2 regions of the Microbulbifer sp. S227A genome follow, and region 2 is predicted to be linked to the other one. Evidence: riboswitches for the same ligand, from Rfam matches in the RefSeq annotation. Region 2 holds a riboswitch; the other holds the start of a gene.
What was found. A riboswitch is a leader RNA that binds a small molecule or an ion and turns the genes downstream of it on or off. The one in region 2 is predicted to bind glycine.

Region 1 (16,059 bases), on a different contig from region 2:
GCGAGGCCATCAGCACCCGCTTGCCGTCTTTTTCCTTGAGGCGTTTGGCCAGCTTGGCGGTGGTCGTGGTCTTGCCGGACCCTTGCAGGCCGACCATCAGGATCGGCGCGGGCGGGTTGTCGATCTTGAGTTTGCCGGGATCGCCTTCGCCGCGCAGCACGTCAACCAGCGCGTCATGCACGATCTTGACGACCTGCTGTCCGGGGGTGACCGATTTGGTAACGGCCTGGCCGGTGGCCTGTTCCTGGACTTTCCTGACAAAGTCGCGGGCGACCGGCAGCGAGACATCCGCCTCGAGCAGGGCAACGCGGACCTCGCGCAGGGCGGTCTTGACGTCCTCTTCGGACAGCGCCCCTTGCTTGGTCAGCCGGTCGAACACGCCAGACAGGCGTTCGGATAGGTTTTCAAACATGGCCAACTGGCCTCCGTACCGGTTTCCGTTGCGCCCAACATGGGATGGGACGCCTAAATGCGCAATCACCCCCACGGGCGTAACACGCTGGTGGAGGGCGATCCCCATGAAAGGGGACCGGAAGGTGTGACGCTTCCGGGTGGTTCACCGCCGATTAGCCGCAACGCCCCGCCCGAGTCAAGGGCTCAGAGCGGGGCGCGCGGCGAATGCGGTATTCCGTTGGGGCGGGTATCCGGCCCCGCTTCAGGCGGCGAGGGCAGAAATCCGGGCATTGGCGGAGGCGAGGGCTTCGTCCTGATCCGCGTTCAGCCGGTCGGCGGCGATGATCTCGATATCGCTGATCCCGACAAAGTCCAGCACCTGGCGCAGATAGGTCGAGGCGAAATCGATCTCGGAGCCGACAGGGGCGCCACCGGTTGCAATGGCGACAATGGCACGCTTGCCGCTCAGCATACCGCGCGGGCCGTTCTCGGTATACTGGAATGTGCGCCCGGCGCGGGCGATCAGGTCGACCCATGCCTTGAGGCTGGCGGGGATGCCGAAGTTGTACATCGGGGTGCCGATGACAACGGTGTCGGCGGCTTCGAGTTCTTCGACCAGCTGATCGGACAGGGCCAGCGTATCCTTCTGGGCGTCGGTGCGCATGTCGGCCGGGGTGAAATTGGCGTTGACCCAGTCTTCGGTCAGCTGTGGCAGCGCATTGGCCAGATCGCGGCGCAGGGTCTGTTGCGGGGCCAGGCGTTCGACGATGCGGGCGCTGAGATCGCGGGAAACCGAACCCTGGTGACGGGCCGAGGCGTCGATGTGCAGAATGGTCTTGGTCATGGCTGTAATCCTTGTGCGATATGGGGTTGCGAGGCGGCTCGCCTGTTCTGTGACAGACAAATAAACCTTGCATCATTGAACGCAATTGGCCAAAAAACACGGTAAGTGTTGATTTTTGCACAGAGGGCGGCGAATGGACAATTGGGACGAGGTGCGCACCGCCTATCAGGTTGCACGCATGGGAACCGTCAGCGGCGCGGCGGATGTTCTGGGTGTCCACCACGCCACGGTGATCCGCCATATCGATGCGATCGAGGGTCGTTTGGGGGTCAAGCTGTTTCAGCGTCACGCCCGTGGTTACACGCCGACCGAGGCGGGCACCGATCTGCTGCGGGTGGCGCAGGCGACGGATGACCAGCTCAACCAGCTGGCGGGACGCCTCAAGGGGCAGGGGGATGATGTCGGCGGCGAGCTGGTGGTGACGTCCCTGACCGCGCTGTCGGGGCTTCTGGTGCCGGTGCTGGCGGCGTTCCAGCAGGCGCATCCCGATCTTGTCGTGCGGTTTCTGACTGGGGATCGCCTGTTCCGGCTTGAATATGGCGAGGCGCATGTGGCGGTGCGCGCCGGGTCCCCCCCGGATCAGCCGGACAACGTGGTGCAGCCCTTTATCACGCTGAATTCCGGGCTTTATGCCAGCGCATCCTATGCCGCCGCGCATGGGGTGCCCGACGGGCCGGAGCAGTTCGGCGCGCATCGCTTTGTCACCCATGACGACGAGAACAACCGCGCGCCCTTTGCCCGCTGGCTGCGCAAGACCATCCCGCCCGAGGCCGCGACCTTTCTGGCGACCGATCAGCATTCGATGCACGTGGCGATCTTTGCAGGCGCCGGGATCGGGTTCCTGCCGACCTGGCTGGCGGCGCGGCGCGACGACATCGTGCCGGTCATGCCGCCACAACCGGAATGGGCGTCGGCCGTGTGGCTGGTCACCCATGTGGACCTGCACAGGACGACCAAGGTTCAGACCTTTGCCAAGTTTCTCAAGCAACACGCATCGGATTGGCAGTTGTGACTCCGCAGGCCCAGGGGCACGCCTGCATGTTGCTGTTCTCGGTGCTGGTGGCCGGGTCGTTTTCGCTCGGGTCGCTGGTCGCCAATGAAATCGCGCCGATGGCGTTAACCGCGCTGCGCTTTGCCATTGCCGCCGCGATCATGGGGGCGCTGGCGCTGGCCACTGGTGGCATCCCGCGCCGCACTTTTGACGCGCCCTGGCGTTACCTGATCCTGGGTGGCCTTTATGTCATCTATTTCGTGCTGATGTTCGAAGGACTCAAGACCGCGCCACCGGTCAGCGCCTCGGCGGTTTTTACCCTGACCCCGATGATCGCGGGCGGGATTGGCTGGCTGCTGCTGCGCCAGGTCACGACGCGGCGCATGGCGCTGGCGCTGGCCATCGGGGCCGTTGGCGCGCTCTGGGTGATCTTTCGCGCCGATTGGGCGACGGTGCGCGCCTTTGATATCGGCGAGGGCGAGGCGATCTTTTTCTGGGGTTGTGTTGCCCATGCGGCCTATCCGCCGGTCATGCGTCTGCTCGGTCGGCAGGAGCCGGCGGCGGCGTTTACCTTTGCGGTGATCGCGGCGGGGTGCCTGATCCTGACGGTTGTCGGCTGGCGTGACATTCGCGCCACGGATTGGGCCGGTTTGCGGCCGCTGGTGTGGATCACCATCGGCTATGTCTCGCTTTTTGCCACCGCCGGCACATTCCTGCTGGTGCGGATCGCGGCGGTTCGGCTGCCATCGGCCAAGGTCATGGCCTATACCTACCTGACGCCGAGCTGGGTGATCCTGTGGGAGATCGCGCTTGGCAATGGGGCGCCTGGCGGGCTGGTGCTGGTGGGGGTTGCGCTGACGGTGATCGCCTTGCTGCTCTTGCTGCGGAATGAACACTAGCGCAACCGGCGCGGTCAGCCGCGCGTCTTGGCCTCGGTTTCAAGTTCCTGCGCGAGGAAACGTTCGAACGCGTCGAGATTGACCGGCTCGAACTGCCCGAACCCCTGCATCCAGACCGAGGCCCCGCGCAGCGCGTCGGGTTCGAGCTTGCACCATTTCACCCGCCCGCGCTTTTCCTGGCTGATCAGCCCCGCGCGGGTCAGGATCGTCAGGTGCTTGGAGATCGCCGCCAGCGACATCTCGAAAGGCGTGGCAACATCGGTCACGGCCATGTCGTCCTCAAGCAGCATCGTCAGGATCGCCCGGCGGGTTGGGTCGGCCAATGCGGCAAAAACGATATCGAGGGGATCTGACATGTCCCTGTCATACAAGCGCGTTTCGGTCAGGAAAAGGCATATGCAGCGGCGGGTCGGGGCGATGCCCGAGATTCGCCGGGCTCGTTCCCGCGCAGATTGATCTGAATCAAGGATCGCGCGGTCGAAGCTGTTAGCGTCTGAGCGATCGGCCCGGATGCCGACAATCAGGGGAGGAGCGATCATGGACAATGCCTCGATGGACAATGCCACGATGGACAATGCATCTGGGGCGGCGACCAAATCGGAAGAGAGGAACGTGTTCCTGTTCCTGGCGGTGGTGCTGGCCCCGGTGCTGGCGGTGGCCCTTGTCGGCACTTATGGGCTGGTGATCTGGATATCGCAGATTTTCCTGGGCCCGCCGCACGGCTGATGGGTGTCCCATGCCAGCCAATGCCAGCAACACACTGACCCGGCGGGATTTTCTGCGAAATCCCGGTGCCCGTCCGGCCCCTGAATTCCGCCCGCCCTGGAGCGACGAGGCGGCGGTTCGCCGCCATTGTACCGGCTGCGGCGATTGCGTCCGGGCCTGCCCGCAGGAGATTCTGGAACTGGATGACAACCGGCACGTCCGGGTGGCTTTGCATGGTCGCGACTGCACGTTTTGCGCGGCCTGCGCAACGGCCTGTGACGAGGACGTCTTTGACGTGGATCAAAGCCCGCCATGGCCGGTGGTGGCAGAGATTACGGGGCGTTGCCTTCTGGCCGCCGGGATCGCGTGTCAGTTGTGCACGGATATCTGCGAACCCCGCGCCCTGCGCCTTGATGCCAGCGTGCGCCCGATGGGGCGTCTCCGGCTGGATACCACGGCTTGCACCGGCTGCGGTGCCTGCCTCGGGCTTTGCCCGAACGATGCGATCACGCTGACCGATCCCAGAATGAAAGGCCCGCCCGAATGAACCGGCCCCTGCATATTTCCAGCCTCGTGGTGCGCAGCCATCCCGACCGGATGCCAGATGTCGCAGCGCATATCGCCCGGATGCCCCATGCCGAACTGTCGCTGACAGACCCGTCCGGCAAGATCGTCGTGCTGATGGAAACCGACAGCGATCAGGCCATCGCGGATGGGCTGGCGCATATCCAATTGCTCGATGGTGTCGCCAGCGCGGCGCTTGTCTTTCACCAGATTTGCGAGGCGGACGAGGTGTCTGTCTCGGTTTCGGAACCCCAGGGAGCCCTGCAATGACCGCAATGACCCGACGCGATTTGATCAAGACCCAGGCCGTGGCGGCCGCGGCCCTTGCGGCGGGCCTGCCGATCCCGGCGGCGGCGCAGAACCTTGTCACCGAGGCGGCGCTGACCGATCTGAAATGGTCCAAGGCCCCCTGCCGGTTCTGCGGCACCGGTTGTTCGATCATGGTCGCCACCAAGGCCGGCCGGGTGGTTGCCACCCACGGCGATACACAGGCCGAGGTCAATCGCGGGCTGAACTGTGTCAAAGGCTATTTCCTGTCCAAGATCATGTACGGTGCCGACCGCCTGACCCAACCGCTGCTGCGCAAGCGCGACGGGGCCTATCACAAGGACGGCACGTTCGAACCGGTCAGCTGGGACGAAGCTTTTGATATCATGGCCGAGAAATGGAAAAAGACGCTGGCCGAGAAAGGCCCCGAGGCCATCGGCATGTTCGGGTCGGGCCAATGGACGGTCTGGGAGGGCTATGCCGCCTCCAAGCTGATGAAGGCCGGGTTCCGGTCCAACAATATCGACCCCAATGCGCGCCACTGCATGGCCAGCGCGGTGGCCGGTTTCATGCGCACCTTTGGCATTGACGAGCCGATGGGCTGTTACGACGATTTCGAGAACGCCGACGCCTTTGTGCTCTGGGGCTCGAACATGGCCGAAATGCACCCGATCCTGTGGACGCGCATTTCGGACCGCCGGTTCAGTCACCCGCATGTCAAGGTGGCGGTGTTGTCGACCTTTACCCACCGCAGCTTTGATCTCGCTGATATCCCGATGGTTTTCACGCCCCAGACCGACCTGGTGATCCTGAATTATATCGCGAATTACATCATTCAGAATGACATGGTGCACAAGGATTTCGTACGCGATCACGTCAACTTCAAGCGGGGGGCCACCGATATCGGCTATGGGCTGCGCCCGGAGGACCCGCGCGAATCCAATGCGGCGAATGCGGGCAATGCAAATGCCTCGGACCCCATGAGTTTCGAGGAATATGCCGCGTTCGTTTCGGACTATACGCTGGAAAAAGCCGCCGAGATGTCGGGCGTTCCCGCCGCGCGGCTGGAGGAACTGGCCAGACTCTATGCCGATCCGGATACGCGGGTCATGTCGCTCTGGACCATGGGCTTCAACCAGCACACGCGGGGCGTCTGGGCCAACAACCTGATCTACAACATTCACCTGCTCACCGGAAAGATCTCGACGCCCGGCAACTCGCCCTTTTCGCTGACCGGACAGCCTTCGGCCTGTGGCACCGCGCGCGAAGTCGGGACGTTTTCGCACCGCTTGCCCGCCGACATGGTGGTCGCAAACCCCGAGCACCGGGCCTATGCGGAAAAGATCTGGAACCTGCCCGCAGGGACGGTGCCGGGCTGGGTCGGCAGCCACGCGGTCAAGCAGAACCGCGATCTCAGGGATGGCAAGATCAATTGCTATTGGGTGCAGGTGAACAACAACATGCAGGCCGCACCCAACATGATGAACGAGGGGCTGCCGGGATATCGGAACCCCGAGAATTTCATCGTGGTCTCCGATGCCTATCCGACCGTCACCGCCGAAGCCGCCGACCTGATCCTGCCCGCCGCCATGTGGGTGGAAAAGGAAGGGGCCTATGGCAACGCCGAACGGCGCACGCAGTTCTGGCACCAGCTTGTCGATGCGCCGGGCGAGGCGAAATCCGATCTCTGGCAATTGGTCGAGTTTTCCAAGCGGTTCACCACCGATGAGGTCTGGCCCGCCGAACTGCTGGATGCCAGCCCCGAGTACAAGGGCAAGAGCCTGTTCGACGTGCTGTTCGCCAATGGCAAGGTCGACCGTTTCGGGCTGGATGAGGTCAGCAAGGACTATGCCAACCCCGAGGCCGAGGATTTCGGATTTTACCTGCAAAAGGGCCTGTTCGAGGAATATGCCGAGTTCGGGCGCGGCCATGGTCACGATCTGGCGCCGTTCGAAACCTATCACGAGGTGCGCGGCCTGAGATGGCCGGTGGTTGATGGCAGGGAAACCCGCTGGCGGTTCAACGGCGACCACGACCCCTATGTGCGCGATGGCAAGGCGATCGATTTTTACGGCAACAAGGACGGCCGCGCCAATATCTTTGCGCTGCCCTATGAACCGGCGGCCGAGAGTCCGGACGTGGAGTTTCCGATGTGGTTGTCAACCGGGCGGGTGCTGGAGCATTGGCATTCCGGGTCGATGACCCAGCGGGTGCCCGAGCTCTATCGCGCGGTGCCCGATGCGGTTTGCTATATGCATCCCGATGACGCGAGCGAGATGAATCTCAGGCGCGGCTCCGAGGTCAGGGTCATCTCGCGGCGGGGCGAAATTCGGACGCGGGTCGAGACAAGGGGGCGCAACAAGCCGCCGCGCGGGCTGGTCTTTGTGCCGTGGTTCGACGCCCGCAGGCTGATCAACAAGGTGACGCTGGATGCCACCGATCCGATCTCGAAACAGACCGATTTCAAGAAATGCGCCGTGCGCATCGAAGCCGTGTGAGGTATGAGATGAAACTTCTGCAATTGCTGCCACCGCTCGCCATTCTGATCGCCGGTACGATTGCCGTGGCGGATAACCAGGTTGCGACGCTGCGCCCGGATGTGCCGCTGGACCAGGATGGCGAGGCATCGCAGATCCCCGGCGTGGTCAACACCGACATCCGGCAGGTGCGCAACTATCCGGACCAGCCGCCGCTGATCCCGCACAAGATCGACAATTACCAGATCGATGTGAACGCCAACAAATGCCTGACCTGTCACAGCCGCACCGCCGTGGATGTCAGCCAGGCCCCGATGGTGTCGGTCACCCATTTCATGAACCGCGAGGGGCAGACCCTGGCCACCGTCACCCCGCGCCGTTATTTTTGTACCCAATGCCACGTGGTCCAGCATGACGCGCGCCCGTTGGTCGAGAACAGCTTTGTCGATGTCGACCGGGTACTGGACCATGTGATAACCCAGCCGGGCGGGGCAGACTGATGTGGGGATTTGTCAAACGGGTCTGGTGGATCATCCGCCGTCCCAGCACGTTCTTTTCCCTGGGGTTCCTGACCATTGGCGGCTTTGTCATGGGGATCGTGTTCTGGGGCGGGTTCAACACCGCGCTGGAAATCACCAATACCGAGCAATTCTGTACCAGCTGTCACGAGATGCGCGACAACGTGTTCCAGGAGCTCAAGCCGACGATCCATTACTCCAACCGCTCGGGAGTGCGCGCGTCTTGTCCGGATTGCCATGTGCCGCATGAATGGACGCACAAGATCGCGCGCAAGATGCAGGCCAGCAAAGAGGTCTGGGGCAAGATCTTTGGCACCATCAACACCCGCGAGAAGTTCCTTGAAAAACGTCTCGATCTGGCCCGCCATGAATGGGCGCGGCTCGAGGCGAATGACTCGCTGGAGTGCCGCAATTGCCATTCCGCGGCGTCGATGGACATCACCCGCCAGAGCAATCGCGCCGCCGAGGCGCATGAGCGGTTCCTGTTCACCGGCGAAAAGACCTGCATCAACTGCCACAAGGGCATCGCGCACCAGCTGCCCGACATGGGCGCGGCCGATCAGGACCACGCAAGCCTGTTGCCGGGGGGCGATCCGGTGGCGGCGTCCGAGATCAGAACCTACCTGGGGGCCGCCGGCCATTGACGGCATGGGCGCATCCCCGCAGCGAGCGGGGGTGCCGCGGCCCCGAGGTCAGGCGGCGATGGCCGCAGGCACCGGGCGCTTGTCGCCATGCCGTTCGGCGACCTGTGCCGCCACGATACGCGCGGTTGCCGCAGAAAGCGTCCAGCCCAGATGGCCATGCCCGGTGTTATAGAACACGCCCGGTGCCCGCCCGGCTCCGACACGGGGCAACATTGACGGCATCATCGGGCGCAGGCCGGCCCAGGGCGTGACATTCTCGGTCGAGATGCCGGGGAAGTGGCGTTCGCACCATTCGGTCAGCGGGCGGATACGGTCGGCGCGGATATCGCGGTTGTCGCCGTTGAATTCGGCGGTGCCGGCAATACGGAACCGGTTTGCGCCAAAGCGGCTGGCCACGATCTTGGAGCGGTCATCCAGCAGGCTGATCCATGGCGCGGCGGCCTGGCTTTCGGCATCGTCGAGGTTGACTGTGACCGAATATCCCTTGACCGGATAGATATTGACCCGGTCGCCCAGCTGGCGGGCAAACTCGCGGCTCTTGATGCCGGCGCTGACAACCACCGCGTCAAACACCGCGTCGCGGCCCCTTTCGGTGACACGCACGCCGCCCGGCTGCGCGGTGAGCCGCTCGACCTGCGCCCCAAAGCACAGCGTCGCACCTCGGCGTGCACAGGCGCGGGCCAGGCCCATGGTGAATTTGTGGATGTCGCCGGAACTGTCGGACTCGGTCAGAAAACCACCGACGAAACTGCCGCGCAGGGCGGGTTCGATTTCGCGGATCTCTTCGGGTGCAAGCTCGCGGCGCATCAGCCCCCCTGGGCGAGCAGGGCATTCACCTTGCGGGCATGGGCCATGTCGGTTTCACGGTCATAGAAATGCAGGATGCCGCGCCGTTCCAGATCGAAATCGATGCCTTCGCGATCGGCCATGTCAAACAGCACCGCGCGCGCCGCGATGGCGAGGCGGACGGTTTCCACCGTGTTGCTCTTGTAGCGCGGAATGTTGGACAGGAACTCGGCCATCCACCGCATCTTGTGCAGGGTGGGAGCGGGGTTCACCAGCAGCGGCGCATCCGCCTGCAACATCCATTTCAGCCCCTTCAGGACGGTGCCCCACTGGGTCCAGACCTCGGCATTGGAGGCCGAAAGCTGACCGCCATTGGCAAAGCTGGTTTCCATCGCCGCATAGCGGTGACGGTCGAACACGGTCACGTCGAATCCGCGATCCAGCAGTTCATAGGCGGTGGTCAGGCCGGTCACACCGGCCCCGATAACGGCAATCTTGGTCATGGTCATGCTCCTCGCACGTGTGGCATCTGCCGCTTGCCCCCTCCGTGCGTGGAACCTGAGAGCTTCGCCCGGCAGGCCGGGCTTTCTCCTACGGTGGGCCTTGTGGGCCGCTTTCCGGAGTGTTTGGGCCATACCGGTCCTGGGACCTGAGAGTTTCCGGGGCGGTTGCTCCTTCGGCGGCGGTGTGACCCGCCTTCTCCCGGCATAGCCTTCACTATGCGGCGGCAATTAGGCGATTGCCCTGATTCGCGCAACAGATTTAAGAGGCCCGGTGAAACGTGTTTCAGGGATTGAGCGGGGGAAGCCCCATCGTCCCGCGCCGGCCTCGGCGCCCGGCACGCAGGCGCATCCGCGCTGTTGCATATGCGGTTGCAAGTTGCCGCCAGCCTCCGGTTTCGTCGCGTGGTCCCCCCTTGCCAAACCGCGCCGCGCCCAGGGTTGCAAGGGCGCGGTCCAAAGGGGCAAAATCCACGTCCAACAATGGCCGTGCATGGGATTTCCAGCGATCCAGCGCGGCGCTCACCGCCGAGAGATCGCGCCGAGAGATCGCGCGCCGAACACGGCGATGGGCGTAGCGTTCCGATGCGCGCCAGCTTTGCCGCAGCGCGTTGGCCCGGTGGGTCAGGGCAGGGCGGAATCGCCGCAAGAGCGCCCAGGCAACGATGAGCAACCCAGCGGCCAAGCCCAGCCATTTCGCGATGGCGGCCGGGTCGGGCGGCGGGGCAGGGGCCCCGACGACGGTTAGCGGGATCGCCGGCACCGAGGCGGTTTCGATATCGCCGGTATCAAGGTTGAACCAGTCAATCGCGATGCCGGGCAGGACCAGTGCGCCATCGGCCTGCGCCACATAGGTCGTGACCTCGGTTCGCGTGCCGGACAATTCACCTCGCTCGTCGCTTTCCAGGATCGCCGGGTCCTTGGGATAGGCGCGCAAGGCGGTGTCGTCGATGGGGGCCGCAAGCCGTGGGATCAGCACCGGGGTCGTCCCTTCGATCCGCGCGGTCACGGTACGGGTGATCGCGTCGCCCACCGTCATCCCGACCTCACCGTCGATGTCCTGCTCCAGCGTGAAGCCTTGCGCCAGTACCGGGGCCGCAAGCTGCGCGGCCTCGGGCGGGATGGTGGCCACAAAGCGAATGTCCGGCAGCGGTGCGGAATATGTAACCGGGTCCGTCGTGTCGGGATCGGCATAGGTGATCGCCACCTCGCCCGCAGGCAATGCATAATCACCCGCCGCCAGCGGATACAGCTGATAGGCGCGCTGCACCCCGGACCAGGTTTCGCCATCCACGCGTTCGCTTGTCGGGCCAGAGCCGCGCTCCGGCAGGCGCACCATCAGGGACGGAACCTCAAGCGTCGGGAAATCGGGCGGCTTGGGCATCCAGGTGGGCACCAACACAAGGATACGCAGTTCCAGCGGCTGACCGACCACCACCGTATCGCTGGCCAGCTCAAAGCGGATCCGGGGCTCTTGCGCCATGGCCATCACAGGGGCAATCGCGGGGGCAATCGCGGGGGCCAGCGCCATGACGAGCAGGCTTGCACCCCACCGGTTCATCGCGCGGCCCCGGTCTGTTCCAGCAGAAAGCGCGAGCGCAGGAAATCGCCCATATCGGTGTCGATACTGTCGATCCATTGTTGCGCGGTCTGCGGCGCGCTGTTTTCGGACGGAGCCTCAATGCTGGTGTCGGTTCCGCGTTGAGTTTCATTGTCGTACACGATCTCATCCGCGCCGATCCCGTGCTCTTCTCCGGTGTCGGATTGTTCTTGCGCGGTTTCCACATAGGCGACGATGGCCCAGGCGATGTCGCGATTTGTGGCCGCCGCCGGAAAGTCCGGCTGCCGCTCCAGCGCCTTTTCAAAGGCCCGCGCGCCAGGGCGATACTGGCGATTGCGAATGCGCGACAGCCCCTCGGCAAAGGCGGCGTCGGCGGTATCAAGGTCGGCAAAGGTTTCCGCGGCATCGGCATATTGCCCGGCGCGCATCTGGGCATGCCCGCGCCACATCGGGTCCTCAAACAGCGTCGCCGCCCGGGCATAGTCCTTGTCTTCATAGGCGAGCCGGGCTTGCTGATCCGGGGTCAGGAACCAGTCCTGCCACCCCTCGGCCATGCCCGCCGAAGGCAGTTGTAAACTGCCTGCCAGCAAAACCACCATCGTCCAACGCATCGTCCAGCCGCGCCGGTACCACAGCAGCGCAAGCACCGCCGCCGGCCAGAGCAGCCAGCCGCCGCGATCCTGCCATTTCAGGCGCTCATCGTTCAGAAGCGCGGCCTTGTAGGCCGAGCGCAGGGTGCGTTCGATCCGCTTCAAATCGCTGTCATCGGCGCTCAGCGGCACGACGGTGACGCCTGCGACGCGGTCAAGCTGCGCCGGCACTTGCCCGTTCGGCAGCGAGACCAGCATGACAATCGGCGGCAGTGGCACGTCATCGGGGGATTTGAAGTTTGCCACCGCCGCCGGGTTGAAATCATCCAGCACCATCAAGATGGCCCCCGGTGTGTCTGCCGTGGCGCTGATCTCTAGTGCCAGAGCCAGCGCCGCCGACGGATCATCGCCGGGCTTGGGCATCACGGCCGGGCTGAGCCCGTCGAGCAGGGGGCGCAGGATGTTGGGGTCTTCGGTCAGCGGCGAAACCCGATGGGCGGACCCGGCATAGGCGATCAGGGCGGTGCGCGCTCCGGCGCGGGCATCCACCAGATCAAGTATCTTGAACCGGGCGCGGTCCAGCCGCGAGGGGGCAAGGTCGCGGGTTTCCATCGACTCGGTAACCTTGAGTGCGACCACCAGCGGCGCGGTCTCTGAGACCAGCGGATTGGGTATTCGGCTCCAGCTTGGCCCGGCGGCGGCCAGCGCCAGAAGGGCCAGCCCGACCGCAACCCCGTCAACCGGCAAGATGCGCCGCGCGCCCGTCCCCCCGACCCTGAGCGCTGCCGCAAGATGCGGGGCAATATCCGCGGTATCGATGTCGCGGGCCGCCTTGCGTGGCCGCGCCATGATCCAGAGCACGGCAAGTGGCACGAGACAAAGCAGCCAGACCGGGCGCAGGAAATGAAAGGCTTCGAGACTTGCCATCATGGGGCGGCCCTCCGGGTTTTCAACAGCAGCACCGCCAGCGTCACAAGACCGATCAGCAGCGCGGCACCGGCGGCGATCCATGACAGGGTCTCGGTCGGTCGAAAGCGCGTGCTGCGGGTTATGCGGGGGGTCATTTCGTCAATCTGTTGGTAAATCCGGTTCAGGGCCTCGGTATCATCCGCGAAAAACATCGTGCCCCCCGTGCGCGCGGCGATATCCCCGAGCGTGGCGAGATCGACCTTGTCTTCGCCCGACGCCTCGGGGTCGCCGACGCCGATGGCCTGGATGGTGACGCCACGGTCCGCCGCGATGGCGGCGGCGTTGATCGGGGTCATGCGGCTGCTGGTGTCGGCCCCGTCGCTGAGCAGGATGATCAGCCGTTCGTCAACATCGCTGGTTTCAAAGCTGCGCACCGCCAGCCCGATGGCGTCGCCGATCGCCGTATTGGGGCCGGCCATGCCAACCTCGGTCTGATCGAGAAACCCGCCCAGGCCTTGCAGATCGTCGGTGAACGGGGCCTGCACAAAGGCGCGGGTGCCAAAAACGATCAGCGCCATGCGGTCACTGTCGCGGGCGGCGATGAAATCCTTGAGCACCGATTTGACCGCCGCCAGCCGCTGTTGCGCCGCGCCGTCCCTGGCGGTGAAATCGCGCTCGTCCATCGAGCCGGATATGTCCAGCGCCAGCACGATGTCACGGGCGGATTTCTCGATGATCACCGGCTCACCCAGCCGCTGGGGCTGGGCCAATCCGAGCAGGATCAGCGCCCAGATGCAGAGGGCTGCCCCGGTCTGCAACCGGCTGCGCCCCAGAACGGTTGCTCCCGCCGAGGGTGTTTCACCCGCTGCATCGGTCAACATGCGAAAGAACGGCACCCGGATCGCGGCGACCTGTTCCCTGTGCGGTGGCAGATAGCGCCAGACCAGCCAGGGCAGCGGCAGCAGGAGCAGCACCCACGGATGCGCCAGCGTGATCATTCGCGCGGTGCCCGGTCCGGGCGGCGATGCCGCGCGACCCAACGGCGGGCGAGCTCGGCGAGGCCCGGGGGCGCGGGGCCGTCGCGATAGGGGGCCCGCGCCAGAACGCGGCCGGGGCCGGTGCGAAACCCGCCGCCGGGCAGGGTCCGGTCAAGAAAGGCCAGCCATGCGTGTCCGGTCAGCGCCGCTACATCCTCGCGCGGAAAGGCGGCGAGCGCGGTACGGCGGATGATCTGTGCGATGCGCGCCGGGTCGTCCCCCGCATCGGCCAGCGCGCCAAGCGCCGCCCGCCGATAGGCATTGGCACGCCGGTGGCGCAGGATCAGCCGCACCGCCATCAGGATCGCGGCAAACAGGGCCATGGCCAGCCAGAGCCAGCCGATGGTCTGGGGGGTCAGCGGGATCGGCGGCGGTTCCGGTGCCGGTTCCAGCCGGTCGAGCAGGTCGATCAACGTGAGACCTTGCAGATCGGAGGTCATGATGCGCGCCCCGTCCGGCCGAGCAGGTGGCGCAGCTGATCCAGCGCCGGGCTCGCGGTTGTCATCGGCAGGAAGGGCAGCCGGTATTTGCGCGCCCAGCGATCAAGCCGGGCCAGCCGCCCGCGCAGCACGGTTTCGATCCGCTCGCGTATCCTGCCGTCTGCCGCGTTGATCTCGGCCTGCAATTCGCCATCGGAAATGGCCGCGCGAAACCCCGGCGGCAGCGCCTCGGCCAAGGGGTCCGCGACACTGAACAGCAGAACGTCGTTGTGCCGGGCTAGCCCGCGCAAAAGGCGTTCGGTATCATCGTCGATACCATCGAAATCGGAAAACACCATGACCAGGTAATTGGTCTTGGCAATCCGTCCCGCCGCCCTGAGCAGGGCATTGAACGAACCGGGTTGGGCAACCGCGCGCGCGGCGTGCAGGTGTTGGTTGGCCGCGGCGACCGAGGTCAGAAAGCGGTGCACCGCAACGGGCGACCGCACGGGGCGGTGTTCGGCCACGGCGTCATCGCCAAACACCAGCCCGCCTACGCGGTCGCCCTGGGCCAGCAGCCGATGCGCCGCCAGTGCCGCGGCCTCGGCGGCGACCACCGATTTCATGTAGACCCGGCTGCCGAAAAACATCGACATGCGCTGATCCACCAGCAACAGGGCCGGGCGGTCGCGCTCTTCGGTATAGACCCGCACATGGGGCTTGCCGGTGCGCGCGGTCACTTTCCAGTCGATGGTGCGGATGTCGTCGCCGGCCAAATAGCTGCGCAATTCCTCGAAATTCAGCCCCCGCCCGCGCAGCTTGGAGGCGTGACGGCCATTCAGCACCGATTGCGCCGGCTGGCGGGGCAGCAGGCTGAGCCGTCGCGCGGGACCGGCCAGGCGCAGCAGCTGGCGCAGGTCGACATGCACACGCGGGTCGTGCCGGGCCGTCGGGCTATGCGCGGATGCAGCCATGTTCCCCCCGGTGACTATGGCAGCGCGACCAGCGCGATCAGCGTGTCGGTGATGTCATCCGCCACCTTGCCCTCGCCCTGCGCTTCGTAGCTCAGCGAGATGCGATGGCGGAACACGTCATGGGCAATCGCGCGCACGTCCTGTGGGTCGACATAATCCCGCCCGGCCATCCAGGCATGGGCACGGCTGCACTTGTCGAGCGCCAGCGAGGCGCGCGGGCTGGCGCCGACCCCGATCCATCGGCCAAGGGCATCGTCGAGCGACGCGGGGCTGCGGGTGGCATGAACCAGGTCAGCCATGTAGCGATCCATCGCGTCCGAGACATGGATATCGCCAATCTCGGCGCGCGCGTCGAACACCGCCTGCTGTGCGATGGCGGGCGGCTTTTCGGCCTGTTGCCCGGCGGTCGCTTGCGCCGCGCGCTCTTCGCCGCGCACCAGCCGGATCACCTCGACCTCGTCCTCGACCGGGGGGTAGGTGATGTTCACATGCATCAAGAAACGGTCCATCTGCGCTTCGGGCAGGGGATAGGTGCCCTCCTGTTCGATAGGGTTCTGGGTTGCCATCACGATGAACAGCGGCTCCATCCGATGGGTGGTGCCCGCGACGGTGACCTGCCGTTCTTCCATCGCCTCGAGCAGCGCCGCCTGCACTTTGGCCGGGGCGCGGTTGATTTCATCGGCCAGCACGATATTGGCGAAGATCGGACCGGGATCGAACCGGAACGTGGATTTGCCGTCGCCCTGAACATAAACCTCGGTGCCGGTCACGTCCGATGGCAACAGGTCGGGGGTGAACTGGATGCGGCTGAAACGGGCGTCCAGGTTTTTCGCCATCGCCTTGATCGCGCGGGTCTTGGCCAGCCCCGGCAGGCCTTCGACCAGCAGGTTGCCATTGGCCAGAAGCCCGATGATCAACCGGTCGATGACATCGGTTTGCCCGATGATGGACTGCCTCATGCGACGCTTGAGATCCTGTATG
Region 2 (16,059 bases):
CGACCATCGGGGTCGACATTGTAGGTGATCACCTGTTCGAGCATCCCGGCATCGCGGTACAGTTCGAATTCGTCCATCCCGTGGCTGGGCGCACAATGCACGAAACCGGTGCCGTCCTCGTCGGTGACAAAGGGGGCCGCGCGGAAATCGCGGGGCTGGTCCCATTCGCCATTGCCGCCGTCGGCCCCGGCCAGCGGGTGTTGCAGGCTCAGGCCTGACAATTCGTCCGCCGACACATCGCGCAGACGTTTCCACATGCCCGGCTCCAGCCGCGCGCGGGTCATCACGTCCTCGGCGCGCTTGTCGGCCAGGATGAACTTGTCGCCCACACTGGCCCAGGATTCATCCGGCGTGCCGGTAACCTCGTAAAGGCCGTAGTCGAAATCGGCACCGTAAACCACGCCCTTGTTCGACGGGATGGTCCAGGGGGTGGTGGTCCAGATCACCACATGGGCGCCGTCCAGATCGGCGGCCCCTGCCCCCTTGACCGCGAACTTCACCCAGATAGTAAAGCTCTCCTTGTCGTGATACTCGACCTCGGCCTCGGCCAGTGCGGTCTGCTCGACCGGCGACCACATGACCGGCTTGCTGCCCTGATACAGCGTGCCGTTCATCAGGAATTTCTGGAACTCGGCCGCGATCACCGCTTCGGCGTGGTAATCCATTGTCAGGTAGGGATCGGGCCAGTTGCCGGTCACGCCAAGCCGCTTGAACTCTTCGCGCTGGATATCAACCCAGCCCTCGGCAAACTTGCGGCATTCCTGGCGGAAATCCAGTACCGGAACCTCGTCCTTGTCGCGGCCCTTCTTGCGGTATTGCTCTTCGATCTTCCACTCGATCGGCAATCCGTGACAATCCCAACCCGGCACGTAACGCGCGTCATAACCCATCATCTGGTGGCTGCGCACGATCATGTCCTTGATCGTCTTGTTCAGCGCGTGACCGATATGCAGATGCCCGTTGGCATAGGGCGGACCGTCATGCAGCGTAAAGGGCGCGCGGCCCTCTTTCTCGCGCAGGCGGTCATAGACGCCGATCTTTTCCCACCGCTCCAGCCAGGCAGGCTCGCGCTTGGGCAGGCCCGCGCGCATCGGGAATTCGGTCTTGGGCAGGTTCAGCGTGGATTTATAGTCGGCGGTTTGGGTCGTGGTATCGGCGCACATGGGTGGCGTCCTCTGGATCAGTCAGGTCGGTATGATTGAAAGCGGTCGGTGCGAAATCTCAAACACCTTTGCCCGGCGTCTCAGGGTCAGAGCGCCGGGGATATAATTCGAATAATGATCCGTACCATGCGCATCATGCCCCGGCTTATAGGCCGCGTCGCGCGGATGGTCCAGAGGCTCCGGGCGCTCAGGATCCCAGAACGCCAACCATCTCGACCGGGGCAATCTGGCGCGCATGCAGTGCCGCGACCATGTTACCGATCTTGTCCGAAGTGTCCGGCCCCATGACCAGGTGCAGACCCAGTGCCGGCACCCCACCGGCCTTGTCCTGCCTGGCCATCATGCGGGCAAAGAAATCCAGCGCAAACTCGCTCCTGTCGATCTCGGTCTGCACTCGGAACCCCGCACCGGTCAGCGCATCGCGATAGGCCTGCGGCGGGCTCAGGGCGCTGTGCTCGGGGCCGCTCGCCCAGGGAACCGGATAGGACAGCCTGGCGTCATCCACGGCCATGACATCATAGATGCCAAAGGTGCCACCGGGCCTGAGAACCCGCGCCACCTCGGCGGCGAGCGCCGGCTTGTCCGAGATATTCATGCCCACATGGATCATGTAGGCGACATCGAACTGATCGTCGGCAAACGGCATGTCCAGAATGCTGCCCTGTTGCAGGTCGACCAGGTCCACCATCAATGCCTGCCCGGTCAGCGCATTGCCCGCAGCGACGAAATCATGGGTCAGGTCGAGCCCGGTGACACGGGCGCTGCTGGTCTTGGCGACATAGCGGGCCGGACCGCCAAGGCCGCACCCAAGATCGAGCACCTTGCTCCCCGCCGAAATCCCCAGGCTTTGCAGCAGGTGATCCGTGGCCTTGCGCCCGCCGATATGGAATTCGTCGAACAGGGCCAGCGTATCGATGTCCAGCGGCCGCCGGACACCGGCCGTTGACAGCGCGGCCTCGATACGGTCAAGCAGCGCCGAGTTGGAATAGTGGTTCGCAACTTCGGAATCATCCGTCATTGCACGTCTCCCGCGAGTGTTTGCGCAATCATACCGCCACAAGATGACCTAGCGTCAACACACGAAATATTACGAGCAGAATTACGCCTCTTTTGAGCGGAACAGGCCACCAAGCGCGTTCTTGACGATGCCGCGCACCGAGGGTTTGCGCCCCTGCGAGAATGGCAGGGGGCGGCAGACCTCCATCGCGGCGACCCCGACGCGCGCCGACAACGCGCCGTTCACCAGCCCTTCGCCAAAGCGGCGCGACAGCTTGGACAGGATCGAGCCGCCAAGCACCGGTTCGAGCAGGTCATCGCCCACCGCCACCGCACCGGTCGCCACCAGATGCGCGAACACCGCACGGGTCAGCCGCCAGCTGCCGATCAGCCCGGAGCGCCCGCCATAGATCTCGGCCACCCGCCGGATCATCCGCAGGTTCGCCGCCAGCGCGGTCACCACATCGGCCAATGCCAGGGGAACAAGCGCCGTCACCGTTGCCACCTGCCGGGCGGCGGCCTCGACCTCGCGGCTGGCGGCGGCATCCAGGGGCGCAAGCAACTCGGCCTCGGCAAGATTCAGCAGACCGGAGGCATCGAACTGTTCGCCCATCCGTTCGCTGACCGATTGCCGCCCCCACCGCGTGTCGTCGCGCCCGGCATAGAACGCCAGCAGCCTTTTCGTCACTGTCCGCGCCTGTTCAAGGTCATCATCGGCCAGGGCCGCGTCGGCGGCACGGTGCAGGCCGTCGATCCGGCCCAACCGCGCAATTGCCGCCAATTCGCGCAGCGCGATCACCAGCAGCACCGCCAGCATGGCGACAACCAGCCCGGTGACGATCCAGCCCAGCACCGGCGCACGCGCCACGAGGCCGGTCACGAAATCCCAGGCCGCCACCGAAACCATCGCGCCGATCACCGCCCCGGCCAGCCCCCAGAACCAGCGGGCCAGCCGCGAGGGCCGGCGCGCCGCGAGACGCGCCGCCATCTGCATCGCCTGACCGTCCGGCGCGGGTCTGTCCGGCACCGGCGGCGCATCGGCCACCGAAACCGGCGCCTCGCTGTCTTCCAGGTCGATCAGAACCGGACCCTTGCTCATGCGGCGATCTCCTTTTGCCAGACATAGAGGCGCGCGTGCTGCCCCGTGGTGCCTGCCGGGCCGACCGGCACGAACCCCTCGCGCGCATAGAACCGCCGCGCGCCGGTGTTGCCCGCCGGGGTTTGCAGGTGCAGGCGCGGAACCTTGCGTTTCGCCTCTTGCACGAGCTGCCGACCGATCCCCCGCCCCCGCGCATCGGCTGCGGTATAGAGCGCGCAGATCTCCTGGCCGTCGCGCGCCAGAAACCCCTGCACACCGGCCCCCGTCACCGCCACGGTCATCCAGTCACGCGCGATCATCACACCGCAACACCCGATGGCCTCGGCAGCAGAGCTCAGCTCGTTCTGCGCGCTGTCCCGCAGCGATTGCCACAGGATATCCCCGGTTGTCCCCGCGTCCAGCGGGGTGGCCGCTCGCAACAGGACGCTCACAGCCGATCCCCGATCAGGAACTGCGCGGCCCGGTCGAGGCGGATATGCGGTGGCCCATCCCCGGGCCGCAATTGAAGCGGCGCCGGGGCAAAGGACATCACCTGGTAATCCGCGTCCAGCCACCGCTCGGCCCCTGCCCGCGCCGGACCCAGCAGCTGCGCCGGGTCCTGCGGCAACTCGCCGGGATAGAACGCGGCCGCCTTGCCGGTGTCGAGCAGATGCCCGCGCACACAGTTCAACTCGCGCCCCTGATGGCTGCGCTGCTCTTCGGTGGTGGCGCGCAGGGCGGCAATCGACAGGGCGGCGGTATCGGCCCCGGCAAACTGCGCCCGATCTCTTGCATCGCGGGTCAGGGCCTGCATGATCGCGGTCAGACGGGGATGTTGCAGGTGGTGCAGATGGTCCGCCTTGGTCGCGGCAAACAGGATTTTCTCGACCCGCCGGCCCAGCAGCAGCTTGGTCAAAAAGGCGTTGGTTCCCGGACGAAACGCCCCCAGGATATCGGCCATCGCACCGCGCATATCCTCGACCGCCCGCGGCCCCTTGTGAATCGCGCCCAGGGCATCGACCAGCACCACCTGCCGGTCAATCCGGGCAAAATGATCGCGAAAGAACGGTTTCACCACCTCGGATTTATACGCTTCGTACCGCCGTTCCATTTCGCGCGCCAGCGACCGGCGCGGGGGGCTAGCCTGGGCGGGCAAGGGCGCAAAGGTCAGCACCGGCGAGCCGGCCAAATCCCCGGGCAGCAGGAACCGCCCCGGCGTACAATCGTAAAACCCCGCAATCCGCGCCGCGTTCAGATAGTCGGTAAAACTGCGGGCGAGCCGTTGCGCGGTGGGTTCGTCCAGCGGCGAAACCGGGTCGACGGAGGCAAGGACAGCGCGATAGTCCTCGGCGGTGGACCGATCCTGCAACCGGGCCAGCGTTTCCTCGGACCATTGCGCATAGGATTTGTCGAGCAAGGCCAGATCAAGCAGCCATTCGCCCGGATAGTCGACGATATCCAGATGCACCGTGCGCGGCCCCTGCAACCCTGCCAGCAGGCCGGTCGGCCGCACCCGCAAGGACAGGCGCAATTCGCTGATCGCGCGGGTGCTGTCAGGCCAGTGCGGATGGCTCGCGGTCAACGCACCCAGATGGGTTTCATAGTCGAATCGCGGCACCGTATCGTCGGGCTGGGGTTGCAGGAACGCTGCCTCGATCCGTCCTTCCTGCGCGGCGGCAAGGCTGGACATGCGGCCCCGGTCCATCAGGTTGGCCACCAGCGAGGTGATGAACACCGTCTTGCCCGATCGCGCAAGGCCCGTCACGCCCAGCCGGATCACCGGCTCAAACAGCGTTTCGCTGATGGTATCGCCCACGGACTCGATACTGCGCACCAGCCCGTCCGCTATCGAAGAAATCACCAAACCTGCACCCTGCCTCGCCTTGTCGATCCCAAGATAGGGCGCGGGCGGGGGCGTTACCAGCCTTGCCGTTTGCCACGGCGCAGGGTAGCAGCGCGCCATGCCGCGTTATGCTCTCAAAGTCGAATACCAGGGTGCGCCCTTTGCCGGTTGGCAGAGGCAAAAGGAGTTGCCCTCGGTGCAGGGTGCCATCGAGGCGGCGCTTGCCCGGCTTGAACCGCGCGCGCATACCATCGCCGCCGCCGGGCGCACCGATGCCGGGGTCCATGCGCTTGGCCAGGTCGCCCATTGCGACATGCGGCGCGACTGGGATCCGTTCCGCCTGTCCGAAGCGCTGAACTATCATCTCAAGCCCGCCCCGGTAGCGATTGTCGATTGCGCCGCGGTTGACGACGATTGGCATGCGCGGTTTTCGGCGCTGGAACGGCGCTATCTGTTCCGCATCCTGATCCGCCGCGCACCCGCGACCCATGAGGATGGCCAGGTCTGGCAGGTCAAGCATCCGCTGGATGTGAAAGCCATGCAGGCCGGTGCCGACCGGTTGATCGGGCGGCATGATTTCACCACCTTTCGCAGCTCGATCTGCCAGGCGGCCAGCCCCGTGAAAACGCTGGATGAGTTGCGGGTCAGCGAGGTTGACGGCCTGTCCGGGCGCGAGGTGCAGTTTCACGTGCGGGCCCGGTCGTTCCTGCACAACCAGGTGCGCAGCTTTGTCGGGACATTGGAACGTGTCGGCAGCGGCGCATGGACGGCGGACGATGTCGAAACAGCGCTGAACGCCCGCGACCGCGCCGCCTGCGGGCCGGTCTGCCCGCCACAGGGCTTGTACCTGGCGGCGGTGCAATATCCGCACGACCCGTTCGGCTGAGCCACTGATCAGTTCAGGTAGGTATCAAAGAACGCCAGCGTCCGCTCCCATGCAAGCGTGGCGGCTTCGGCGTCATATCTTGGCGTGGTGTCGTTGTGAAAACCGTGATTCACATCGGGATAGACATGCGCCGCAAATTCCTTGCCATTGGCTGTCAGCGCCTCGGCATAAGCCTCGGCCCCGGCATTGATGCGCTCGTCCAGCCCGGCATAGTGAATCAGCAACGGAGCAACGACGTTTGGAACATCCTCGACTGCCGGCTGGCGACCGTAGAACGGAACGGATGCGGCCAAATCCGGATAGGCAACCGCCAGCGCGTTGCACACGCCGCCACCATAGCAGAAGCCGACGCAACCGACCTTGCCTGTAGATGACGGGTTGCCACGCAGGAACTCGAACGCCGCAAAGAAATCTTCCATCAGTTTTGCGCCATCCATCGACCGCTGCATTTCGCGGCCTTCATCGTCTGTCCCCGGATAGCCGCCGAGCGGCGACAATCCGTCCGGGCCAAACGCGAAATAGCCCGCTTTGGCGGCGCGGCGAACCACATCCTCGATATAGGGGTTCAGACCACGGTTTTCGTGCACCACGAGCACCGCCGGCAACGCGCCTTGCGCGTCCACGGGGCGGGCCATCAAGCCAGTGATCGTGCCGTGTCCATCCGGGCTTTCATAAGTGATCCGCTCGGTCACGATGGACGGATCGTCGGGCGCAACCTGCTGTGCCAACGCATAGTTGGGCGCGAGTTGTTCAAGGATCATGGCACCGGTCACGCCCGCCGCCGCATATCGCCCCGCGCGCGCGATGAAGTCGCGCTTGGACATCTGACCGTGAACGTAACCGTCAAATATTTCGAGGATCCTGGGATCGAAATCGCTTGCTTTCCGGCGTTCGGCATTTGGCATGACACTCTCCTTTGACAGCGGATTCTGCTCGGCAGGTTAGCGCCGAACAGATCGCTTTCAAAATTGAATCAGGCCCTGTTGCCGGACGCCCTGCGCGTGTTCCCGCCTACTCTGCCGCCTCGGCATATTCTTCCATCGGCGGGCAGGTACAGACCAGGTGGCGGTCGCCATAGACGTTGTCGACGCGGTTCACCGGCGGCCAGTACTTGTCGACCCGAAAGGCACCCGGCGGGAAACAGCCCTGCTCGCGCGAATAGGGACGATCCCAATCCTTGACCAGGTCCTCCATCGTGTGCGGCGCGTTCTTGAGCGGGTTGTTGTCCTTGTCGATGCGGCCCTCTTCGATGTCGCGGATCTCTTCGCGGATCGCCAGCATCGCGTCACAGAACCGGTCAAGCTCGGCCTTGGTCTCGCTCTCGGTCGGCTCGATCATCAGGGTTCCGGCCACCGGCCAGCTCATGGTCGGGGCGTGGAACCCGTTGTCGATCAGGCGTTTGGCAATGTCGTCAACGGTGACGCCCGCGCTCTCGGCATAGGGGCGCGTGTCGATGATGCACTCATGCGCCACCCGCCCGGTCTTGCCGCGATAGAGCACATCATAGGCCCCTTCGAGCCGCTTGGCGATGTAGTTGGCGTTCAGGATCGCAACCCGCGTCGCCTGGGTCAGGCCATCGCCGCCCATCAGCAGGCAATAGGCCCAGCTGATCGGCAGGATCGAGGGCGAGCCATAGGGGGCCGCCGATACCGGCCCTTCCTGGCCGCCGGTCTCCGGATGACCCGGCAGGTGGGGTGCAAGATGCGCCTTGACCCCGATCGGCCCCATGCCGGGACCACCCCCGCCATGGGGGATGCAAAAGGTCTTGTGCAGGTTGAGGTGGCTTACATCCCCGCCCAGATCGCCGGGACGGGACAGGCCGACCATGGCGTTCATGTTGGCCCCGTCGATATAGACCTGCCCGCCATGTTCATGCACGATCTTGCAGACTTCGGTGACGGTTTCCTCGAACACCCCGTGGGTCGAAGGATATGTCACCATGCACCCGGCCAGATCGGCCGCGTGCTTTTCCGCCTTGGCCCGGAAATCATCCAGATCGATATCGCCGTTTGCCGCCGATTTCACCGGCACGACCTTCCATCCCACCATGTTGGCGCTGGCCGGGTTGGTGCCATGTGCGCTCATCGGGATGAGACAGATGTTGCGATGCCCCTCGCCATTCGCCCGGTGATAGGCAGCGATGGTCAGAAGACCCGCATACTCGCCCTGCGCCCCGGAATTGGGCTGCATCGACAGCGCGTCATAGCCGGTGATCTGGCACAGCTTGTCGGACAGGTCCGCAATCAGCTCGTGATACCCCTGTGCCTGATCCGCCGGGCAGAACGGGTGCAGCCGGGCGAATTCGCGCCAGCTGACCGGCATCATCTCGGCGGCGGCGTTCAGCTTCATGGTACAGCTGCCCAACGGGATCATCGCCCGGTCCAGCGCAAGGTCACGATCCGCGAGGCGGCGCATATAGCGCATCATCTCGGTCTCTGCCCGGTTCATGTGAAAGATCGGATGGGTCAGGTAATCGCTGGTGCGGTGCAGCGCGGCCGGAACCCGGTATTCCGGTTCGAACTGGTCATCCTTGCGTACGATGCCAAAGGCGCGCCAGACCGCTTCGACATTCTCGGGCCGGGTGCATTCGTCCAGGCTGATGCCGACGCGATGCTCGCCCACGCGGCGCAGGTTGATGTTTTCATCCACTGCCGATTTCAGAACCGCCGCCTGCAACGGCCCCACGTCAACGGTGATGGTGTCAAAAAACGATTTGGGATCGACCTTGAACCCCGCCTCTTCCAGCCCGCGCGCCAGGCGCACGGTCTTGCGGTGGATCCGCTGGGCAATGGCCTGCAATCCCTTGGGACCGTGGAACACCGCATACATCGACGCCATCACCGCCAGCAGCGCCTGAGCTGTACAGACATTGCTCGTGGCCTTTTCGCGGCGGATATGCTGTTCGCGGGTTTGCAGCGACAACCGGTACGCCCGGTTGCCGTGGCTGTCGACACTGACCCCGACCAGGCGGCCCGGCATGGCGCGGGCATATTCGGCTTTGGTCGCCATATAGGCCGCGTGCGGGCCGCCATAGCCAAGCGGCACACCGAACCGCTGGGTGCTGCCCACGGCGATATCGACCCCCATCGCCCCCGGCTCCTTGAGCAGGGTCAGGGCCAGCGGATCGGCGGACATGACGGCAATGGCCTTGTTGTCATGCAGCGCCGCGATCTGGTCGGTGAAATCGCGCACATGGCCATAGGTGCCGGGATACTGGAACAGCGCGCCAAACACCTTGTCGGCTTCGAGCTTGTCCGGGTTGCCGACAATCACCTCGATCCCCAAAGGCGCGGCGCGGGTCTGGATCACCGCGATGTTCTGCGGATGGCAATCGCGATCCACGAAGAACGCCTTGACCTTGGACTTGGACACCCGCTGCGCCATGGTCATCGCCTCGGCGCAGGCGGTCGCCTCGTCCAGCAGCGAGGCGTTGGCGATCTCAAGCCCAGTCAGATCGCTGATCATGGTCTGGTAGTTCAGCAACGCCTCGAGCCGCCCCTGGCTGATCTCGGGCTGATAGGGCGTATAGGCGGTGTACCAGGCGGGGTTCTCAAGAATGTTGCGCTGGATCGCGGGCGGCGTCATCGTGCCGTAATACCCCTGTCCGATCAGGCTGGTGAGGACCTTGTTCTTGCCCGCCGTCAGCCGCATGTGATGCAGCAGTTCCCGCTCGGACTTGGCGCGGCCGAAATCCAGCTTGTCCTGCTGCCGGATGCCCGCGGGCACCGTATCATCGATCAGCGCGTCAATGCTTTCGGCCCCGACCGTGGCCAGCATCTGGTCCATCTCTTCCGGGGAGGGGCCGATATGACGGCGATTGGCAAAGTCATAAGGCAGATAGTCGGTTGGCTCAAAGGGCATCGGGTGTCTCCAGAAATGGCGGGGCCGATCCGACAGGCGCCCCGTTCGTCATTCTCGTGCCGGTCAAGGGATTGGCGCCGGAAGGATACTCCCGGCGCAGGGGCTTATGCGACGAAGTCCTTGTAAGCGGCTTCGTCCATGTAATCCGCCATCGGGCTGGTGTCCGACGGTTTGATCTTGAAGAACCACGCATCCCCTTGCGCATCTTCGTTGACCAGGCCGGGATTGTCAGCCAGCGCCTCGTTCACCTCGACGATCTCGCCATCCAGCGGGGCAAGGATGTCACTGGCCGCCTTGACGCTCTCGATCACCACGATCTCGTCATCCTTGCTGACCTCGCTGCCGGCCTCGGGCAGCTCCACGAACACCACGTCGCCCAGCTGTTCGGCCGCGTGCTCGGTGATGCCGACAACGATCAGCTCGCCTTCTTCCAGCAGCCATTCATGTTCTTCGGTAAATTTCATGTCCGGTTTTCCCTCTTGGACTAGCGCTTGAAATTGGCGGCCACGAAGGGCAGCTTCGTGACCGTAAGCGGCAGGCGCTTGCCGCGCAGCTCGCCGTAAACGATGGTGTCCGGGCTGGCGAGATCGGCGGGCACATAGCCCATCGCGACCGGCCCGCCGACGGTCGGGCCAAAGCCGCCCGAAGTGATCGCCCCGATCTGTTCGCCCCCTTCGGCAGCGGCAAACAACGCGACCCCCTCGCGCATCGGGGCCCGCCCCTGGGGTTTCAGGCCAACCCGCTTGCGCGCCGGTCCCGATGCAATCTGATCGAGCACCGCCCCGGCCCCGGGGAACCCGCCCGCGCGCGCCCCCCCGGTGCGGCGGATCTTTTGTATCGCCCAGGTCAGCCCCGCCTCGGCCGGCAGGGTGGTGGCGTCAATGTCATGGCCATAGAGACAAAGCCCGGCCTCGAGCCGCAGCGAATCCCGCGCGCCAAGGCCGATGGGCGCAACCGCGTCATGCGCCAAGAGCGCCCGCGCCAGTGCCTCGGCATGGCGTTCGGGCACAGATATTTCATAGCCATCCTCGCCGGTGTAACCCGACCGCGAGACCCAGCATTCGACGCCGTCGAGTTCGACAGTGGCGACATCCATGAACCCCATCCCGGCGACGCGCGGGTTCAGCCCGGCCAACACGGTTTCCGCCGCCGGCCCCTGCAACGCGAGCAGCGCGCGGTCGCGGACCGGTGTCACCGAAACTCCCGGTTCAAGCGCCGCCTTCATGCGCGCGATGTCCGCGTCCTTGCAGGCGGCATTGACCACCACGTAAAGGTGATCTCCCCGGTTGGCGAACATCAGGTCATCCAGGATCCCGCCCGCATCATCCAGGAACAGCCCATAGCGCTGCCGGCCTTCGGGCAGACCCGCCACATCCATCGGCACCAGCGTTTCAAAGGCGGCGGCAATCCCGGCCATCGGCGCGCCGGACAGGATCACCTGCCCCATGTGGCTGACATCGAACAGCCCGGCATGCGCGCGCGTGTGGCTGTGCTCCGCCATGATCCCGTCGGGAAATTGCACCGGCATGTCATATCCGGCAAAGCCAACCATGCGTGCGCCCAGCTCGACATGCAGCGCATGCAGCGGCGTGTGTTTCAGATCGGTCATACCTGCTCCTGTCACAGGCCGATGCGATTATGTAAAATCATCCCGGCACCCCAAACCCGCGCGACATGGCGCGGCACGATGCCCCCTCTGTCCTTTCGCCTGAGATCGCTATCCCTTCGGCGGACGCCAGGCGTCACTCTCCAGAGTTCGTAAAGCAGACGGTCCTTTCGCCTGAGAGTTTCCGGGGCGGTTGCTCCTTCGGCACCGGACGATTCGCCCGGTTCTCCCGCATGCTTTGGCATACCGTAGCGTTACCGCGAATGCCCGGCAAGCCCCTGCTTGCCCCCATCCCGAGATGACGGTGCCAGGGAGATTTGACGCGGCTTGCGCACAATCCGGTTGCCGTGGGCGCGTTTGATGGCAAGGATGCGCCCATGGTCGCCCCTTCCCCCAAGAAACGCCGCCCGGCAACCGCGCTGATCGCCTTTGTGCGTGCCCTGTCGATGGAAGAACCGGTGCCGCTCGCCGAGGTCGACGCGCTGGTCGATTCGGTCAGCGTCGACCCCGCCGAGCGGGTGGCGCTTGTGTCGGCGCTGCAACAGGTCAACCATGACGAGTTGACCTTTGTGCTGTCCGATCTGATCGGCCGGCGGATCGCCCGGCTGCGCGAACGGGAAAGCGGCCTGCGGGATCTGGATGACGTGATCGGCGTCTGGACCCAGCGGCTCAGCGCCGGGGCCTTGCTGGCCGCTGCCGGTGCGGCGGTTGCCGGCGCCCTGACTGGCGGCCCGGCCATTGCCGCGCTGGCAGTGCCCACCATCGGGGGAATCGCCGTGGCGCTCGGACGGTTACGGCTGCGCCGGGGTCAGGCCGCTACCAGCCGTGAACGCGAGGAAACCGAACATCTGCTGAAGAACGTGCAGGATGCGTTGAATGCGCGATAGCAATCGCAACCGGGTATATTTCCATTGCCTGCAACAGGTTGCACGATTTGTCCCGAGACGGGCAGAGCGATTTCCCGCGGATGCCGGGATCACTTCGGCGACCCCACCCGATTCGACATGAATTCCCGGCATATTCACCCTTGTCGAAGGTGGAAATTTTCTCCGGGATCGCCTATATTGGCTTCAGAGAAGGAGTTCTGTGATGTTCGAGACCCTTGGTTTGGACGGCCTGATACTGGGAACCAGCGTTTGCGCGGGCCTTATCGGCTTGGGTGCCGCCTCGTACATGAGTTTTCGGGCGCGTCAGGCACAAACCGTGCCAGATGTCAGCAAAAGCGTCAAATCGGCCCCCTATCACCGTCTTCACAACATTCTGCCGATCGAGCGCTGAAACCGCGCCCTAACCCTCCGGCCCCATCCTGTTGAACCAGTCGAGATCGCGCACGCTGATCACTCCGGACAGGATGATTGTCACCACCACCGCCCAGATCACCAGCGCCACGGCCGTGGTGATCAGCATCTTTTTCCTGATATTGTGAACTTCCGGCGCCCCCGCATGGGTGCCCGGCTCGACCTTGCCCAGATCGCCCTGCGTCCGCACCCGGATTGGCAAGGCGATGAAAAAGGTCATGAACCAGATGATCGCAAAGAGTACGATTGCCGATACGATGGACATGCGGGGCTCCTGTTTTCAGAGGTCGTTGCTCAGACCTGCTCCAGCTCGACAAGACAGCCGTTGAAATCCTTGGGATGCAGGAACAGCACCGGCTTGCCATGGGCGCCGATCTTGGGATTGCCGTCGCCCAGCACCCGTGCGCCGGTCGATTTCAGATGATCGCGCGCTGCCAGTATGTCTTCGACCTCATAGCACACGTGATGGATGCCACCCGAGGGGTTCTTGTCGAGAAACCCCTGGATCGGGCTGTTGTCGCCCAGCGGGTACAGGAGTTCGATCTTGGTATTCGGCAATTCGATGAACACCACGGTCACCCCGTGATCGGGCTCGTCCTGCGGCGCGCCGACCTTGGCACCAAGGGCACCGGCATATTGCGCTGACGCGGCCTCGAGATCCGGTACGGCAATGGCAACATGGTTCAGGCGTCCGATCATGGGTCTTTCCTCATCTGCTGTGGTGATGACCTTATGCGTCGCGGATCGGGCAAGGGCAATGGGACCAAATCGCCCATTTTGCGGGAAACCCCCTAGCCCTCGACAGTCAGCGTCACCCGGTCGCCGCAAAACCAGGTGCGCCCATATTCCACCGGGACACCCTGGCCATCGACATTCACGCCTGTTGCGTACAGCAGCGGGTCGCCCTGCCTGATTTCCAGGTGCAGCGCCTGCGTCGCATCGGCCAGCACGGCGGTCAGGCGGGTCGCAGCGCGGGTGTAATCGGGAATCCCGACGCGGCGCAGCGCCTCGGTCACGCTGCTGGTTTCGCCCAATGCCGCGTCTATCCCGGCCAGGCGCGGCAACGGGAACACGCTTTCGAACACCGCGATTGGCACCCCGTCGGCCAGCGACAGCCCATGACAGGCGCACACCGCACCACCCGGCGCGAGCGCGAGCGTTTCGGCTTCGGCCACCGTCGCGGCGCGGGTTTCGACCAAGAACATGCGCTTGTGCGGAATGCGTCCCGCCGCCAGCAGGTTTTCGTGAAACCGCACCCGCTGACCGATAGGATACTGCGCCGGCACCGCAGCCACGAAAGCACCCGAGCCGCGGCGGGTGCGCACCAGCCCGGTCTCGACAAGATCGGCCAACGCCCGGCGTACCGTGTGACGATTGACCCCGAACCGCGCCGCCAGCGTCGCTTCGGTCGGCAGCTTGTCGCCGGGACCATAGCGCCCCTCGCTGATCTCATGGCGCAAGGCGGTGGCGATGGCACGCCAGATCGGCGTGCGGGGGCGATCCTGTTCATTCAACCGTCACAAATCCCTGCTGTCACGAATCGCTGTCACTGCTAAGATATGTCTAGTTGTATAGTTCAAGGCAAAGTTGTCGAGATGAAAGATACCAAACGGCATAGCCGGCACCGTCGAATGGGCGCAGGCGGCGCGTCAACCGGTGAGCGCGTAGCGTTGGATCACTTCGAAACAGCCGTCTTCGCGCTCGCCGACCAGGGCGATGGCGTCCATCACGAAAGGGGCGGGCAAATCCGGCAAATGCGCGGCGGCGATGTCGCGCCACTGCTCCACCTCGTCCACCGCCAGCCGCCCGGTGAGTGTCATGTGAAACCGGAAATCCTCCATCACGTAAGGATAGCCCCACCGCGTCAGCGACGCGTCCTGCCGCGCGGACAACCGCGCGCGGCGGCGACGAGCCAGCTCGGCCGCATCCAATGGCGCGCGCCAGCCGTCCAGATCGCGCACGCAGGTTGCCGCCACCCGCTCGATGCCGCCTGTTTCGCCGACCGGGGTCAGGGCCAGAAACCGCCCGATCCGCGACAGGTCCAGCCCGTCGCACCGCGTCGGGGCGCAGCGTGCCGCCATGACCCCGATGGCAGCGCGCAACCCCTCGGGATCGCGCCCGTCAGCCAACCGGAACGGCGCCTTGAGCGTGCCGTGAAACCCGTATTTGCGCGGCCTTCGGGTGATCGCAGCAAGACCCGGAACATCCGGCTGCGCCACCGTGGCTCCGGCCAACAGGTCCCAGCCCAGCCAACGCGCCCCGAACCCGGCCAACGCGCCTTTGGGCGGAACGAAATAGATCGCAAAGCGGGAATATGACATGAACTCTCCAATCGCACCGACATCCCTGGCGGCCGCCGCCACCGGATCCATGTCAGAGGAACTCTGCCTTGCCAATGCCCGACTTGTTCTGAGCGACCGGGTCGTCACCGGGCGCATCACGATCAAGGATGGCATCATCGACACCATCGCCGAGGGTGACGCGGTTGCCGGTGGCGCGCTGGATTGCAACGGGGATTTTGTCATTCCGGGGCTGGTCGAGCTGCACACCGACAACCTGGAACGCCATATCGAGCCGCGCCCCGAGGTGGATTGGCCGCATTTGCCGGCCATTCTTGCCCATGACGCGGAACTGGCCTCGACCGGTATCACCACGGTGTTCGACGCGCTGCGCGTCGGTTCGATCCATGGCGGCCAGATGCGATATGCGCCCTATGCGCGCGGGTTGGCCGATGAATTGCTGGCGGCGCGGGCGGCGGGGCATCTGAGGATCAGCCATTTCCTGCATCTGCGCGCCGAGATCTGTTCGGAAACGCTGCTCGCGGAACTCGCCGAATTCGGCCCCGATGACCGGGTTGGCATCCTCAGCCTGATGGATCACACGCCCGGGCAACGGCAGTTCCGCGATCTGGCGGCGCTCAAGACCTATCTGTCGAAAAAGCGGGGCTTTGACGATGCCGACTTTGCCGAACATGTGGCCAACCTCAAGGCGCTGCAAAACCTCTATGGCGAGAAACATCAGGCCGGGGCCATTGCCGAGGCCCGCCGGCTGGGTGCGGTGCTGGCCAGCCATGACGACACCACCGCCGGACAGGTGGCGGAATCGGGCATGCATGGTGTTGCTTTTGCCGAATTCCCGACCACCAGCGAAGCCGCCGCCGCCTGCCGGGCGCAGGGCATGGCCGTGATGATGGGCGCGCCGAGCATCATCCGCAACCGCTCGCATTCCGGCAATGTCGCGGCCATCAAACTGGCCGAGGCGGGTTTGCTGGATATTGTCTCGTCCGACTATGTCCCGTCTGCACTGTTGCTGTCGGCCTTCCGGCTGG

Region 1: linked by a shared signal. The riboswitch ahead of ACP15R_RS02495 (FAD-dependent oxidoreductase) and the one ahead of gcvT (glycine cleavage system aminomethyltransferase GcvT) in region 2 are both predicted to bind glycine.

Annotation. Positions count from the first base shown of each region.
Region 1 covers NZ_JBNAFZ010000001.1:505,325-521,383, reverse strand. The annotation lists gene ffh (signal recognition particle protein) at 1-412, opposite strand, end outside; gene ACP15R_RS02550 (FMN-dependent NADH-azoreductase) at 656-1,237, opposite strand; gene ACP15R_RS02545 (LysR family transcriptional regulator) at 1,371-2,249, shown strand; gene ACP15R_RS02540 (DMT family transporter) at 2,246-3,127, shown strand; gene ACP15R_RS02535 (ArsR/SmtB family transcription factor) at 3,142-3,483, opposite strand; gene napE (periplasmic nitrate reductase, NapE protein) at 3,665-3,853, shown strand; gene ACP15R_RS02525 (ferredoxin-type protein NapF) at 3,864-4,379, shown strand; gene ACP15R_RS02520 (chaperone NapD) at 4,376-4,666, shown strand; gene napA (nitrate reductase catalytic subunit NapA) at 4,663-7,161, shown strand; gene ACP15R_RS02510 (nitrate reductase cytochrome c-type subunit) at 7,170-7,640, shown strand; gene ACP15R_RS02505 (cytochrome c3 family protein) at 7,640-8,302, shown strand; gene ACP15R_RS02500 (FAD-dependent oxidoreductase) at 8,351-9,109, opposite strand; gene ACP15R_RS02495 (FAD-dependent oxidoreductase) at 9,109-9,723, opposite strand; glycine riboswitch at 9,716-9,803, opposite strand; gene ACP15R_RS02490 (hypothetical protein) at 9,875-11,149, opposite strand; gene ACP15R_RS02485 (VWA domain-containing protein) at 11,146-12,669, opposite strand; gene ACP15R_RS02480 (VWA domain-containing protein) at 12,666-13,646, opposite strand; gene ACP15R_RS02475 (DUF4381 domain-containing protein) at 13,643-14,125, opposite strand; gene ACP15R_RS02470 (DUF58 domain-containing protein) at 14,122-15,078, opposite strand; gene ACP15R_RS02465 (AAA family ATPase) at 15,093-16,059, opposite strand, start outside.
Region 2 covers NZ_JBNAFZ010000008.1:89,093-105,151, reverse strand. The annotation lists gene ileS (isoleucine--tRNA ligase) at 1-1,163, opposite strand, end outside; gene ACP15R_RS18510 (class I SAM-dependent methyltransferase) at 1,351-2,181, opposite strand; gene ACP15R_RS18505 (YcjF family protein) at 2,263-3,258, opposite strand; gene ACP15R_RS18500 (GNAT family N-acetyltransferase) at 3,255-3,689, opposite strand; gene ACP15R_RS18495 (YcjX family protein) at 3,686-5,098, opposite strand; gene truA (tRNA pseudouridine(38-40) synthase TruA) at 5,199-5,966, shown strand; gene yghX (YghX family hydrolase) at 5,975-6,871, opposite strand; gene gcvP (aminomethyl-transferring glycine dehydrogenase) at 6,978-9,827, opposite strand; gene gcvH (glycine cleavage system protein GcvH) at 9,932-10,291, opposite strand; gene gcvT (glycine cleavage system aminomethyltransferase GcvT) at 10,312-11,436, opposite strand; glycine riboswitch at 11,586-11,675, opposite strand; gene ACP15R_RS18465 (hypothetical protein) at 11,811-12,320, shown strand; gene ACP15R_RS18460 (hypothetical protein) at 12,523-12,711, shown strand; gene ACP15R_RS18455 (DUF1467 family protein) at 12,721-12,996, opposite strand; gene mce (methylmalonyl-CoA epimerase) at 13,026-13,430, opposite strand; gene phnF (phosphonate metabolism transcriptional regulator PhnF) at 13,523-14,245, opposite strand; gene ACP15R_RS18440 (DUF1045 domain-containing protein) at 14,381-15,052, opposite strand; gene ACP15R_RS18435 (alpha-D-ribose 1-methylphosphonate 5-triphosphate diphosphatase) at 15,051-16,059, shown strand, end outside.